2 linked regions of the Pseudovibrio sp. Tun.PSC04-5.I4 genome follow. The protein of the gene in region 2 interacts with the protein of the main gene of each other region in a pairwise test. Links are inferred from orthologs where the notes say so. Each region holds a gene or a part of one and is shown on either strand. Other genes may lie near its edges.

Region 1 (5,385 bases), 3.4 Mb from region 2 along the record:
AATAGCTTCATAAGCGCAGGAGTGCAGCGCCAGCCCTGAGAGCATCTGACGGCCATAGCTGGCTGAGTAGCGATCAATTGCTGCAAGATACAGTTCTTCCTTAGAAGAAAATGCAGCATACAGACTTGGAGGTGTAATACCCATTGCAGTTACAAGCTCACTAATCGAGGTCGCTTCAAAACCCTGTTGCCAGAACAGGTTGCTAGCGATCTCAAGCATCTTATCTTTGTCCAACCGGCGAGGTCGGCCCCGTGGTGCCTTTTCGATTTCCATAGCAATCACTATATATATAAACTACAACTTTAATCAATATAAGAATCGATTAAATTACGGCGGGGTTAATTTATTCCTTAGAGGGTTCAATACGGTAAATACTCTCATAATTTCAGTCACTTAAACTTCTGACAAAGATCATTTCCAAGGTGGTTTTTTGCACATTCGTATGAGGCAGGTTGTCACCGTCCCTCTCCCTAGGGCATGTGCCCCTTTAAATAACAAAAAACCAGCCGCAAAAAATGGACGGCTGGCTTCCTAATAACTGCAAATTTTCAGCTATAACTGGACTACTACAATTATAACCGCGTCTCTTCAGGCTTAACGCATGGCTGCAATAGCTGCCTTCGCACATGCACTGTCGTTATCCATGGAGCTGCCTGCAACACCGATAGCGCCCACAAGGGATTTTTCACCGACGATGATTGGCATACCGCCTGCAATACCCACGATGCCTGGGAACTGTTTATAGACCGGAGCCTGCTCGAGGACCTCATTGACCTTCTCGGTCGGCATGCCCCAGGACAGAGATGTTTCTGCCTTCAAGGTTGCGCCCAGGTAGCTTGCTGGCAACGCTTCATCCATACGAGCTGATGCAACGATGTCTTCACCGCGATCTAAAATAACAATGGACATGTTCCAGCCGTTTTCTTTAGCCAGAGCGACACACGCGCTCATGCCTTTCCCGGCCGCATCAAGGCTCAAGTATGGCCGAGTGAAGTCCTGAGCAGATACTGCTGAACCAATAAGTGTCAGTGATGCCCCGATGAGCAGAGATTTTACTATATTATTCATGGATTTATTCCGCGTTCCATTGTCCCACATGCGAACGGACTAAGAATTAAAACTGTGTCAGAAGCAAGAGAGCCCAACGTAACTTATGCATTAATTAAGACATTTGTTTCCGTTTGGAGCTGTCCAGATGCAATTTTGATATCAAAAAACCCGTCTGACGCATCCAAGCATCAAACGGGCTTTTAAAATTCTAGCTCAAAGCTAAAACCGTAGAGCTGGATTAGCCTACGATTTCGGTGCCGGAGAACCAGTAAGCAATTTCTTCAGCAGCAGTTTCAACAGCATCAGAACCGTGTACGGAGTTTTCGCCGATGGACAGAGCGAATGCCTTACGGATTGTGCCTTCAGCAGCGTCTGCCGGGTTGGTTGCGCCCATAACTTCGCGGTTTTTGAGAACAGCGTTTTCGCCTTCAAGAACCTGAACGATGGTTGGAGCAGAAGACATAAATTCAGTCAGCTCGCCGAAGAATGGACGCGCTGCATGAACAGCGTAGAAGCCTTCAGCCTGTTTTAGGGACATGAATACGCGCTTGGATGCAACAACGCGAAGGCCAGCTTCTTCCAGCTTAGCGGTGATAGCACCGGTCAGGTTGCGCTTGGTTGCGTCCGGCTTGATCATGGAAAAAGTGCGTTCAATCGCCATTGTTATTTCCTGCAGTTTGTTACGAGCGCCCAACTGGTCGCTCTTTTATGAAAGGTTTTCCTTGCGGGGCGCAAAACGCCACCACAATGGTTCGCGCGAGATATACTTAAACTCACCCGTAAAAAGCAAGGGATTATATCCGTATTCCCACGATGACCTTAGAAAAAACAGCAGAAAAACAGTGATTTGATGAGCCACCTCAGCGTGCAGGTGCCCTTATCCCGAACTAATTTAGGAATAAGCCTTAAGGGCACCTCGTGATAGTTTTCTTGATATTTCAGAATAACATAGGTCGAACAACAGGTTCCCCCACTCGACACCCTAAAAGTATTCCAGGTTGCGACTTCTGGTCTCCCCCCGACCTTTCAGAAATTTGAGGTGTGTCAATTTATGAAGGTTCAAAGGCGGGCATTGTCCTTTCAACAGACATGCAAGAGGACACCCCTATGAAAGCAGCATTTGTAATGTATGCGGCCTATAATCAGTGGGCCAACGATCTATTGCTCAAAGAATGTGAAGAGATCACGACGGATGAGTATCACCGGGATCTGGGCACATACTTTAACTCCATTCACGGGACCATGGACCATCAGTTGGTGGCAGACAAACTCTGGCTTTTCCGCTTTTCCGGTCAAGGTGACCCGATCGACAGCCTTGATGAAACACTGACTGGTGGCCTTACCGCGCTGAAAGAAAAGCGCCTTGTGCTGGACAGCCGCATTTGTGCGGTGATTGACCAGATGCAGGAAAAAGACCTCCTGCGCACCATGATCTACCGCACTGTGCGCAAGCCTTTGGTCATGCAACAGCCGCTTGGCGCAGCTCTGTTCCACTTCTTCAACCATCAGACCCACCATCGCGGGCAGGTTCATGCCATGCTGACGCAGATTGGCCGCAAGCCAGCAGCACTGGATATGATCTACTTCCAGCGGGAAACTGGCCACTGGATGGCGAAGGAAGAGGATATGGTGACGCCGTAAGGCCATCGCCAAACCTGTATCCTGCTGTGATCTGGAATTTCACAGGCACAGCTCTCGACCTTGGAGCAAGTGCCATATTGTGTTGCCCTGAAGAGGTGGATTAGGCTTATGTGTGTCTTACTGCCTCTTTCAGGATAATAACATGTGCCCTGCCTCTACCACCAAGGCTGATCTGATTATCGAGCCACTTGCGCCTGTTGCAGATGTCTTTGCTCGCTACCCCGATGACAAACGGGAGCGCTTGTTTGAGCTGCGTGCACTGATCTTGCAAATCGGCACAGGTCTTTATGGTTCCGCTTCCATAGTTGAGAGCCTTAAGTGGGGTGAGCCTGCCTACCGGCCCCTCGCCAAGCACCCCGGTGTAACTGTGCGCCTGCATTGGAAGCCAAAATTTGGAGATCAGGCCGGATTGTTCTTCAACTGCAACACATCCCTCATCTCAGAGTTTAGGGAGCTCTACGGCGACATCCTAAGCTTTGAAGGCAACCGCTGCCTCTGGATTCCGCTGGATGCGCCCTACCCTGAGGACGCCGTTGCTCACTGTGTGTCCATGGCGTTTAGGTATGGGAAGTAAGTTCAGAAGCCGTTTCGACCAAATGTAATTTGATACCGGCGCAAGCCACATAAATTCCTTGCGGAATGAGACTATCGCTCTCAGGTTGCACCTAAGGCTTTACGCAGCTGCATATAATTTACCTTCTACGCCTGTTCGCCTCTTGCTAAATGGTGCGTGAGCGGGCAAATAGCGTCCCATGCTTCAAGTTTCTAATCTTACATACCGGATTGCCGGTCGGCTTTTGATCGACGATGCCTCCGTTACTATACCCAGCGGCGCCAAAACTGGCCTCGTGGGCCGCAATGGTGTTGGGAAATCGACACTGTTTAAACTGTTGTGCGGTGAGCTCTCCGTTGAAAGCGGCGGCGTGTATATGCCGCAAAAAGCGCGGATCGGCCAGGTTGCTCAGGAAGCGCCAGGTACGCAGGAAACGCTGCTGGAAGTGGTGCTTGCTGCTGATACAGAGCGCACAGCTCTTTTGGCGGAAGCGGAAACTGCGCATGACGCACACCGCATCGCAGAGATCCATACGCGCCTTGCCGATATTGAGAGCCACAGCGCTGAAGCGCGGGCTTCCTCTATTCTGACGGGTCTAGGCTTTTCTTACGATGAGCAGAAACAGCCATGTGCCAACTTTTCTGGTGGCTGGCGAATGCGCGTTGCATTGGCGGCGCTGCTGTTTTCCAAACCCGACCTGATGTTGCTGGATGAGCCGACCAACTACCTCGACCTTGAAGGCACGATGTGGCTGGAAAACTTTATTGCGCGCTACCCGTACCAAGTGGTTCTGATCAGCCATGATCGCGACTTGCTCAACAATGCGGTTGATAGCATCGTGCATATGGACAGCGGTAAGCTGACGTTCTATCGCGGTGGTTATGACAGTTTTGACCGTCAACGCCGTGAAACCATCATTTTGCAACGCAAAGCCGTTGAGAAGCAGGACAAGGCAAGGAAGCACATTCAAAGCTTCGTTGACCGTTTCCGCGCGAAAGCTTCCAAGGCGAAACAGGCGCAGTCTCGCATTAAAATGCTTGAGAAAATGCAGCCTATTTCTGTGTTGGATGAAGGCTCAGGACTGGATCTGTTCATTCCGCAGCCTGAGGTCAAGCTGTCTCCGCCGATCATCAAGATGGAAAATGCATCTGTTGGCTATGATGACAAGCCCATCCTCAGCAATCTGACGCTGAACATTGATCATGATGACCGCATCGCCCTTTTGGGTGCGAATGGTAATGGTAAGTCGACCTTTGCCAAGCTGATTGCTGGCCGTCTTGGTTTGATGTCTGGTGAAATGACCAAGGCAACCAAGCTGAGCACTGCGTTCTTCGCGCAGCATCAGCTGGACGATTTGATGCCGGAATCCAGCCCGATTGAGCATGTGCGTCCGTTAATGCCGGGTGTGATCGAATCCAAAGTTCGTGCTCGTGTGGACCGGTTTGGCTTGCCGACAGACCGCATGATGACACCTGCTAAGGATCTTTCCGGTGGTGAGAAGGCACGGCTGTTGCTGGGTCTTGCGACCTTCCATGGACCGAACCTTGTTATTCTCGATGAGCCTACCAACCACCTTGATATCGACAGCCGCGAAGCCCTTGTGCACGCGATCAACGATTATGAGGGTGCGGTTATTCTCATCAGCCATGACAGGCATTTGGTGGAAGCGTGTGCTGACCGGTTGTGGCTTGTTGCTGATGGCGGCGTTCGTGACTTTGATGGCGATATGGCTGAGTACCGCAAGTTTATCTTGCAGGGTGACGGTGGCTCCAAATCGAAGAAGACAGTCGAAGAAGACAGCGAAAAAGCCAATGCGCAGGCTCGCCGCAAGGAAGCTGCCGAGCGCCGCTCCAAGCTGGCTCCGTTGAAGAAGAATATAGAAGCTGCCGAAAAAGAAGTCTCCAAGTACCAGAAGTACATCAAGAAGCTTGACGTTCTGCTGGCCAACCCACGCATTTACACCGAGGCACCGGACAAAGCGAAACAACACGCTATTCGCCGTGCAGCCTATGTGAAGGTGCTGAGTGAGACGGAAGAAACGTGGCTGAAGATGTCTGCTGAGTTGGAAGAGCTGACAGCAGGTTAGACCTGACAAAATTATCGAGTAAAATTCAGCCCGAGGTCTTCACAGGCCTCGGGTT
Region 2 (7,417 bases):
CTGATATTGGCGGAACGGGATCCAATGATTCTGCCCACGCAGAGCTTATCAAGTTTGGTGAGCAGTGTGGAGCAGCTGATGCACTGGATCTGGGGAGATTGGCAAATGTGAATGAGCCGGTGCTTAAAACGCACGACCCATATGGGCGTCGTTTGGACATTGTCGAATTCCATCCTTCTTACCACGCTTTGATGCGTCGTTCCTTTGAAGCCGGTCTTCACAGTGCATCGATAGAATCCATGCAGCCGGGCGGTGAGCGGGCATTTTATCTGCGTGCTCGTAAATATTTCATCATGAGCCAGGTGGAAGGTGGTCACCTTTGCCCTGTGACCATGACAAATGCGTCTGGCATGGCTTTGACACAAGCCCCTGAGCTTGCCGAAGTCTGGAACCAGCGCATTGCGACCCGCAAGTATGATCAGCGCTTTCGGCCTGCAAGTCAGAAGCAGGGCGTAAGCCTTGGGATGGGCATGACGGAAAAGCAGGGTGGCTCTGATCTGCGCCAGATCATCACCCGCGCTGATAAGGTTTCGGAAGATACCTATGTGATCAACGGTCACAAATGGTTTTTCTCAGCACCGATGTGTGATGCCTTTCTTGTGCTTGCCAAGCTGGAGAGCGGACCAACCTGTTTCCTCGTTCCTCGCATTTTAGAGAGTGGCGAGGTTAACGGTCTGGACTTCCAGCGTTTGAAGAATAAGCTTGGCAACAAGTCCAATGCCTCTTCAGAAGTTGAGTTCAATAATGCGATTGGCTTCCTTGTCGGTGAAGAAGGCAAGGGTATCAAAACCATCCTGAGTATGGTGACACCGACGCGTGTAGATTGCTGTATTGGTTCTGCCGCGCTGATGCGTGCTGCAATTTCACGTGCTGTTCACCACACGTCCTATCGCAGTGCGTTTGGGGAGCGGTTGATTGAAAAGCCGCTGATGCAGCGCGTGCTTGCGGATATGTCTTTGGACATGGCTGCCAGTGAAGCGCTGGCCCTGAAACTGGCCCATTGCATGGATCGGGAATCAACTGACCCGCAAGCTGCTGACTTCCTGCGTATCATTACACCTGCTGCGAAATACTGGATCTGTAAGAGCGCAGAAGTCGTTGCGGGTGAGGCGATGGAGTGTCTGGGCGGTAATGGCTACGTCGAAGACCACGATATGGCCCGTATTTACCGCGAAGCACCTGTGAACAGCATTTGGGAAGGCTCAGGCAATATCATGGCGCTTGATTTGCTGCGTGCGATGCATCGCAGTCCAGATGCGTTCATGAATGTGCTTGGTATGCTGGAAGCGGACCTCGGCCCTGCTGGTAAGGTTTCGGTTGAGGTGTTGCAGGCGGCGGCTCGTACATGCCTTGAAGATGAAGGCGGTGCGCGTTTGCTGACAGAACAGCTGGCGATTACAGCTGCGGCTGCTGCGCTGAAGGAAGTTGCACCACCGGCAATCGCCAATGCTTTCATCGAAACGCGAATGGCGGGTCAATGGCGCTCCAGCTATGGCATGCTGGATGCGCGTTATAATGCAAAGAGCATTCTGGAATGGCTTTACCCGATTAAGTAAGCCACGACCAGTAACCACGCTGGAATGGAAAGTGCGGCGGCAACTGTTTGAAGGGTCAGAATTTCGGCCATCAATTTGGCGTCGCCGCCCATTTTTCGTGCAAGCACAAAGCTTGCTCCTGCTGACGGGACAGAGAACACCAGTACCACAATTGTAAAGGCGATGCCTTGCAGCCCCATGAACAGAGCGAAGCAGGCTGCGATTGCTGGGGCGATGATGTTTCTTAGAATTAGTGCGGCTGTTAACGCTGGGCCGGGCCTGCGCAACGCTCCCAAATCCAAAGCGGCCCCCACGCACAATACGGCGATTGGCAAGGCAGCACTCCCCAAAAACGTTAGATAATTGGCAATGAAATCCGGTATGTTTTCGCCGGACAAGTTGAGCAGAGCACCGGCGGCAACGCTTAGGATAAACGGGTTCTTGGCGAGTTCTTTCAGGAACGTTTTGAACGAGGGCACACTGCCGCCCGCGTAGATGGAAAGCACTGTCACGCACAGGAGATTGGCCGAGGGGATCATGACTGCCATGATAACAGCAACCAGTGCGACACCTTCCTCACCAAAACTGTTGGCAGCGATTGCCATGGCCACAAAGGCATTCCAACGGACAGCTCCTTGAAAAATGGAGGTGAACCGTGGGCCGTTGATGGCGAACTTCTTTTTGAGAAGAGGTTGAAGCACAAGCGTTAGAACGGCCAGCGTACAGAACGTTCCCAGCACCGCGAGTGTTAGCTCTATCACCGGCATTTCAGAAAAATCTGATGTGCCCACATTGATGAAGATAATTGCGGGTAGGAGAACCCAATACGCGAGATCTTCCATGCCGCCCCAGCGCTCTCGGGGTATTATTCCGCGGTCGCGCAAAAACCAACCGGTAGCTGTGAGAAGCAGGACTGAAGCAATTGCTGAGAGTGCAGAGAACATGGGTATGCTTTTATAGGCTGGCAGTGCGGGTCATAACTGTGACGGGCAGAACTGCATGTGACGGGACGGTTTGGGGGAAGGTGTAAACAATCCCGTAAAATCACGTAGCCTGAATAAAGGTTTGGCGTAAAGCGCTGAGCGGTTTAAATTTTCTCAAGTAATGTTGCGTGGGCGTATTGATGGTAATCAATACTGCTCTGGTCCGCCGTAGCTTAACCGGTCAAGAAAGCCTTGCAGGATGTAGGCTGCTGCCATCTTATCGACGAGTTCTGCCCTGCGTGCGCGGGAACGATCTGCTTCGATGAGAGTTCTGGTTACCGCTGCGGTTGAAAGACGTTCGTCCCAATAGGTGATGGGAATTTCGGTCTTTTGTGCAAGGTTTCGCACAAATGCGCGGGTTGCCTGACAGCGCGGTCCTTCGGAGCCATCCATGTTGAGAGGCAGACCCATAACCATGCCAAAGACGCCGTGTGTGTTGCAAAGATCCAGCAAACGTTCTGCATCCAATGTGAATTTTTGACGCTTGATCGTCTCAAGAGGAGAGGCTATCCGGCGGGTAATGTCTGACAGCGCCAGACCAATGGTTTTTGAACCAAGGTCAATGCCGATCACCCGGTCTCCATCGTAAAGCGTAGTGTCAAAATCTTCGAGTGTGAATGTAGGATCATTTGCCATGGGCGCGAGGTAGCACGGCTCGCCTGTTCCGCCAAGCGGGTTTATGGGCTTTTTATCGGGGACATACAGGCAATGGGTTCTGTTGATGCTGGTTTTATGTTCTGTGCTGTGGCCCAAAGATGGGTAAGGAACCTATTGAACATGAGGATAGCGGTGACGCAGGTACAGTTTGAAGATGGATGGCAGAGTGTTTTAGCGCCTGAGATGAGTAAGCCGTATTTTCAAAAGCTTCAGGATTTTCTTGAAGCTGAGGAACGGGCTGGCAAAACCATCTTCCCGCCAAAAGCTGAGTGTTATGCTGCGTTTGAAGCTGCGCCGCTGAAGGATGTCCGTGTCGTTATTTTGGGGCAGGATCCATACCATGGTGAGGGGCAGGCCCACGGGCTTTCGTTCTCGGTTCGTGAAGGTGTGAAGCTGCCGCCCTCCCTGCGCAATATCTATAAGGAGCTGGAGAGTGACCTTGGTATTGCTCCTGCATCGCATGGGTGCTTAACCCAATGGGCCGAGCAGGGCGTTCTGCTACTCAACACATCCCTCAGTGTGGAGGAGGCAAAGGCGGGGTCTCACGCCAAGAAGGGCTGGGCGCCGTTTACGGATGCGGCGATTAAGGGCTTGTCGGAGGCACGTGAGAATCTGGTGTTCATTTTGTGGGGGGCTCATGCGCAAAAGAAGCTGGACTTGATTGATTGTGAGAAGCACTTTGTGTTGATGAGTGTTCATCCATCGCCGTTGTCAGCGCATCGTGGTTTTTTTGGTTCCGCTCCTTTTTCGAAGAGCAACTCCTACCTGAAAGCGCAGGGAATACCGGAGATAGATTGGATGATATCTTAGGGTTTAAGGATTGTGTAACCAAATCATTACTAGTCTTGGTCATATTTTATTTATCACGGTTTGCGCTGTGTTTGATGCGGACTGAAATGAGGGATCGGCGATATGGAATTGCAGTTTTTGGGCCATTCGGCTTTTAAGGTTACACTTCCTGGCGCAACCCTGCTGATTGATCCACTTTTGACTGGTAACCCGAGCTTTCCTATGGAGATGAGTGTTGAGGAGGTCAGTCAGGGTGTCGATCATGTTCTTCTCACCCATGGTCACGATGATCATGTGGGAGATGCAATTGATATTTTAAAAGCCACTGGTGCGACGCTCACAGCGAATTGGGAAATTTGTATGTGGGCGCAGGATAAGGGCGTTGAGAAGATCAATCCCATGAACCATGGTGGCTGTGTTGATATGGGCGCATTTGGTGTTGCTTTGACCAACGCTGTTCACAGTTCGGCATGCTCATTGGATAGTACTGGCAGTATAGCTGATGTTTATCTGGGCAATCCAGCGGGTCTTGTGGTGATGGCAGAGGGTGAACCAACGCTTTTGCATATGGGTGACACGGACATCTTCTCCGACATGGAGCTGATCAACGAGATTTACCGCCCGCAGATTGGCATTGTACCGATTGGTGACCGGTTTACTATGGGCGCACGGACTGCCTCAATGGCGTGCCAACGTTACTTCGAATTCCAGACGATTATTCCTTGCCATTATGGGACGTTCCCGATTCTGGATCAAAATGCGGATGAGTTTACGGAACTGATGGGGGATAACGCGTTTCGTGTCGCTGCGATTACGCCGGGCGAAACGGTCAAAGTGCACAATGGAGTGCTGAGCGCTGTTTGAATTTGGCCGGCGCATTGGATTACAAAAGAAAGGCCCCAGTTTTCACTGAGGCCTTTTGAGTTTAAAAGGGACACGTTCCGCGAATTATTCGTTTTTGTTGTATCTCACGCTGAGTTTGGGGCACGCGTGAGATTTCGGTCTTTAAGGGAGACTTGGGTTGGGGTTCGCTTAAAGATCGTTTTCTGGTGTGTGCTCAATTCCAGGCCAGTTTTCGTTTGCCCGGGTGATAGAAGCTTTCGGATCTTTTAGGAAGCTACGCTGGGCACCGGCATGGGCGTTCAGGTAAAGTTTGCCGTCAACGATTTTCCATTTGTCTGGCTGGATCGGAATTTTCACACCAAAGCTAACACCAGTTGCACACCAGCCACCGTACTGAGGCGCGTACTTGACTGGGTCTGCCTTAAACTTATCAAGATTGCTCTGGCTTGAAAATTTCCACTTCACACCTTGATAAGTGGTTGTGTACTTGGCATTGCCAGCGACTGGTTTGTCTTCAGTGAAGTATGCCACCGGGTCCGTACCCTTGATTGCATAACCATCTTCGACAAAGTTGGTTACATCATCAGCCATTGCGGTCATCGGGACCGTCATTAATGTTGATAGTGCAAGTCCAACTGCAAGCATTGTGGATTTAAGCTGCATGGGGGTACTCCTTCCGGCTTTTTCTTTAGGCAAGTCTGAAGCAGTCTGGCCTGTTTCGTTTACCAATCGATTAGGTTCAATCGCTGGTTTTTATCTGTGTTCCATAAACACTATGGAATAATAGTAATTCTAAGGCTAATAACGCTTCATCACCGTTTCGCGAACTGGTTGTGAGTGTGACTTCTACATGTTTAAAACGAAAGAAAGCCGCAGAATTCTGCGACTTTCTCTAGGGTTCAGCGGCATATTTCACTGAGAATTGGGGAGATTTTCGGAATAGACGCTAGGCGTCGCCTATTTGAAAATATGCCGCCGAAACTTAAGGGCTTAAAGCTTGTCAGGTGCTACGTCGCGGATGTCGACCCAGTTGGTGTCAGCGTTGGTGATTGTCTCGGATGTGCGGGACTGCATACGCTTAACAGCACCGTCATGTGCGTTGAGGTAGAGCTTGCCATCAACAATCGCCCAAAGGTTAGGCTTGGTTTCCAGCTTGCTGCCGAAGGAGGCGCCCACTGCACACCAGCCACCGTATTGTGGGGCGAATTTGGTTGGTTCTGCCACGAACTTGTCGCGGTTTTCAGCATTGGCGAATTTCCATGTCACACCGTCATATTGTGCGGTGAAGTCTGCATTGCCTTGCACTGGTTTGTTCTGCGTAAAATCAGCAACTGGATCGGTGCCGTTAATTGCGTAGCCGCCAGAAGTGTACGTTGAGATTTCGTCGGCAAAGGAACCGAAAGCGCTTGCGGAGAAAGCCGCACCTGCAATGAGTGCTGCAACAGCGATTGATTTGATTTTCATTATATTACCCTCAATTAAACAATGAACCATGCCAGAATTGAAAAGCGCCGGTCAGGATTAGCGCTGATTTGTTCTGGCACCCTCGGCCCGTGGAAGCTGCCCGTTTTTGCAAGGCCCAGTCTTATTGCCTCAAATGTACGTACAAGTGCCAATCAAGTGTCATCACCAAGAGGAGAGAAACTTTGAATTGTTATGATTAGCGGGTAATGGATTGAATTAGTTTAGTTATTTCGACCGCTTGTGGTTTGCGAGCGCGAATGAGGCTGGTGAAAAACAAAAATCCCATCAGCTGATCGATGCTGGTTTCCATGGATGCCGTTGCATTCCAGTAGACAAAGACCTGTCTTAGATGTGTGCGTTGCTCTCCCTCGATAAGGAATAGCTCTTCTTTGAGCGTCGGCTCAGCCAGAAGTGCGAGCCATGCTTTGCCGAGCGGCGTTTCATGCAGAGCCTGCTGAATGTTCGTTGCGGCTTCAACTAAGTCTTTTTGAAAATTGGCCATGCCGGGATAGACGGGAGGCACCTGCCGGAAGCCATAATGCAGCGCTTCCAGAGCTAAAGCGTCTTTCGTTTTCCATCTGCGATAGATCGCTTGTTTGGATGTGCTTGTTTTATCCGCAATGTGTTGGGTTGAGGTGCCATGAAAGCCACGGGTTGCCAGAGCCCTTAGCGTTTCTACAAGGATTTTGCGGGTCAGGCCTTCGTTTCGGGGCCGCCCTTTTAAGGTGCTAGGCTGAAGCATTTAGTTGGCCTGTTTTGTGGGCGCGGCACATAGAGCTTGTGAGAACCGTTCTACATAATCAGATGGCGAGATACCAAAGTTTCGTTGGAAGGCGCGGCGTAGGTTTTGGATATGACCAAACCCGGAAAGGTGCGCGGCCTGTTTGATGGAGCTGCGTCTCAGGAGGGCTGTTCTGGCAAGGTCCAGCCGCAAACACTCCACGAACTGGGCTGGCGTCGAGCCAATGTCTTCTTTTAAGCGGCGGTGCAGGGTGCGGGTGGAGACGCCTGCTGCATTTGCCATGGCATCAATACTCCAATCCCCCTCAGGTTCTGAGAGCTTGGCGATGTTGGATTGCCCTGCTGCTTGTAAGGAGAGAGCGGATGAAAATTGTGCTTGCCCGCCATGCCTGCGCAGATAGACAA

What was found.
Region 1: the proteins of ung (region 2) and ndk interact in binary tests that used the Escherichia coli proteins (3 or more experiments, as listed by UniProt). The link is inferred for Pseudovibrio sp. Tun.PSC04-5.I4 from one-to-one orthologs.

The regions. Positions count from the first base shown.
Region 1 is NZ_FNLB01000006.1:1,084,940-1,090,324, reverse strand. The notes cover bases 1-2,827. They hold ndk (nucleoside-diphosphate kinase), read right to left. Parts: upstream 1,712-2,827; coding sequence 1,289-1,711; downstream 1-1,288. Other genes in these bases: BLS62_RS10060 (DinB family protein), read left to right, coding at 2,158-2,691; BLS62_RS10070 (GlcG/HbpS family heme-binding protein), read right to left, coding at 595-1,068; BLS62_RS10075 (TetR/AcrR family transcriptional regulator), read right to left, coding at 1-273. Also shown: BLS62_RS10055 (DUF1801 domain-containing protein), read left to right, coding at 2,834-3,265; BLS62_RS10050 (ABC-F family ATP-binding cassette domain-containing protein), read left to right, coding at 3,444-5,330. UniProt on the Escherichia coli protein: Major role in the synthesis of nucleoside triphosphates other than ATP. The ATP gamma phosphate is transferred to the NDP beta phosphate via a ping-pong mechanism, using a phosphorylated active-site intermediate.
Region 2 is NZ_FNLB01000006.1:4,480,268-4,487,684, forward strand. Bases 2,357-5,143 are described here. They hold ung (uracil-DNA glycosylase), read left to right. Parts: upstream 2,357-3,301; coding sequence 3,302-3,985; downstream 3,986-5,143. Other genes in these bases: BLS62_RS26085 (AEC family transporter), read right to left, coding at 2,357-2,479; ruvX (Holliday junction resolvase RuvX), read right to left, coding at 2,666-3,154; BLS62_RS26100 (metal-dependent hydrolase), read left to right, coding at 4,088-4,828; BLS62_RS26105 (YHS domain-containing (seleno)protein), read right to left, coding at 4,997-5,143. Also shown: BLS62_RS26080 (acyl-CoA dehydrogenase family protein), read left to right, coding at 1-1,556; more of BLS62_RS26085, read right to left, coding at 1,541-2,356; more of BLS62_RS26105, read right to left, coding at 5,144-5,470; BLS62_RS26110 (YHS domain-containing (seleno)protein), read right to left, coding at 5,798-6,271; BLS62_RS26115 (TetR/AcrR family transcriptional regulator), read right to left, coding at 6,468-7,013; BLS62_RS26120 (GlxA family transcriptional regulator), read right to left, coding at 7,014-7,417. UniProt on the Escherichia coli protein: Excises uracil residues from the DNA which can arise as a result of misincorporation of dUMP residues by DNA polymerase or due to deamination of cytosine.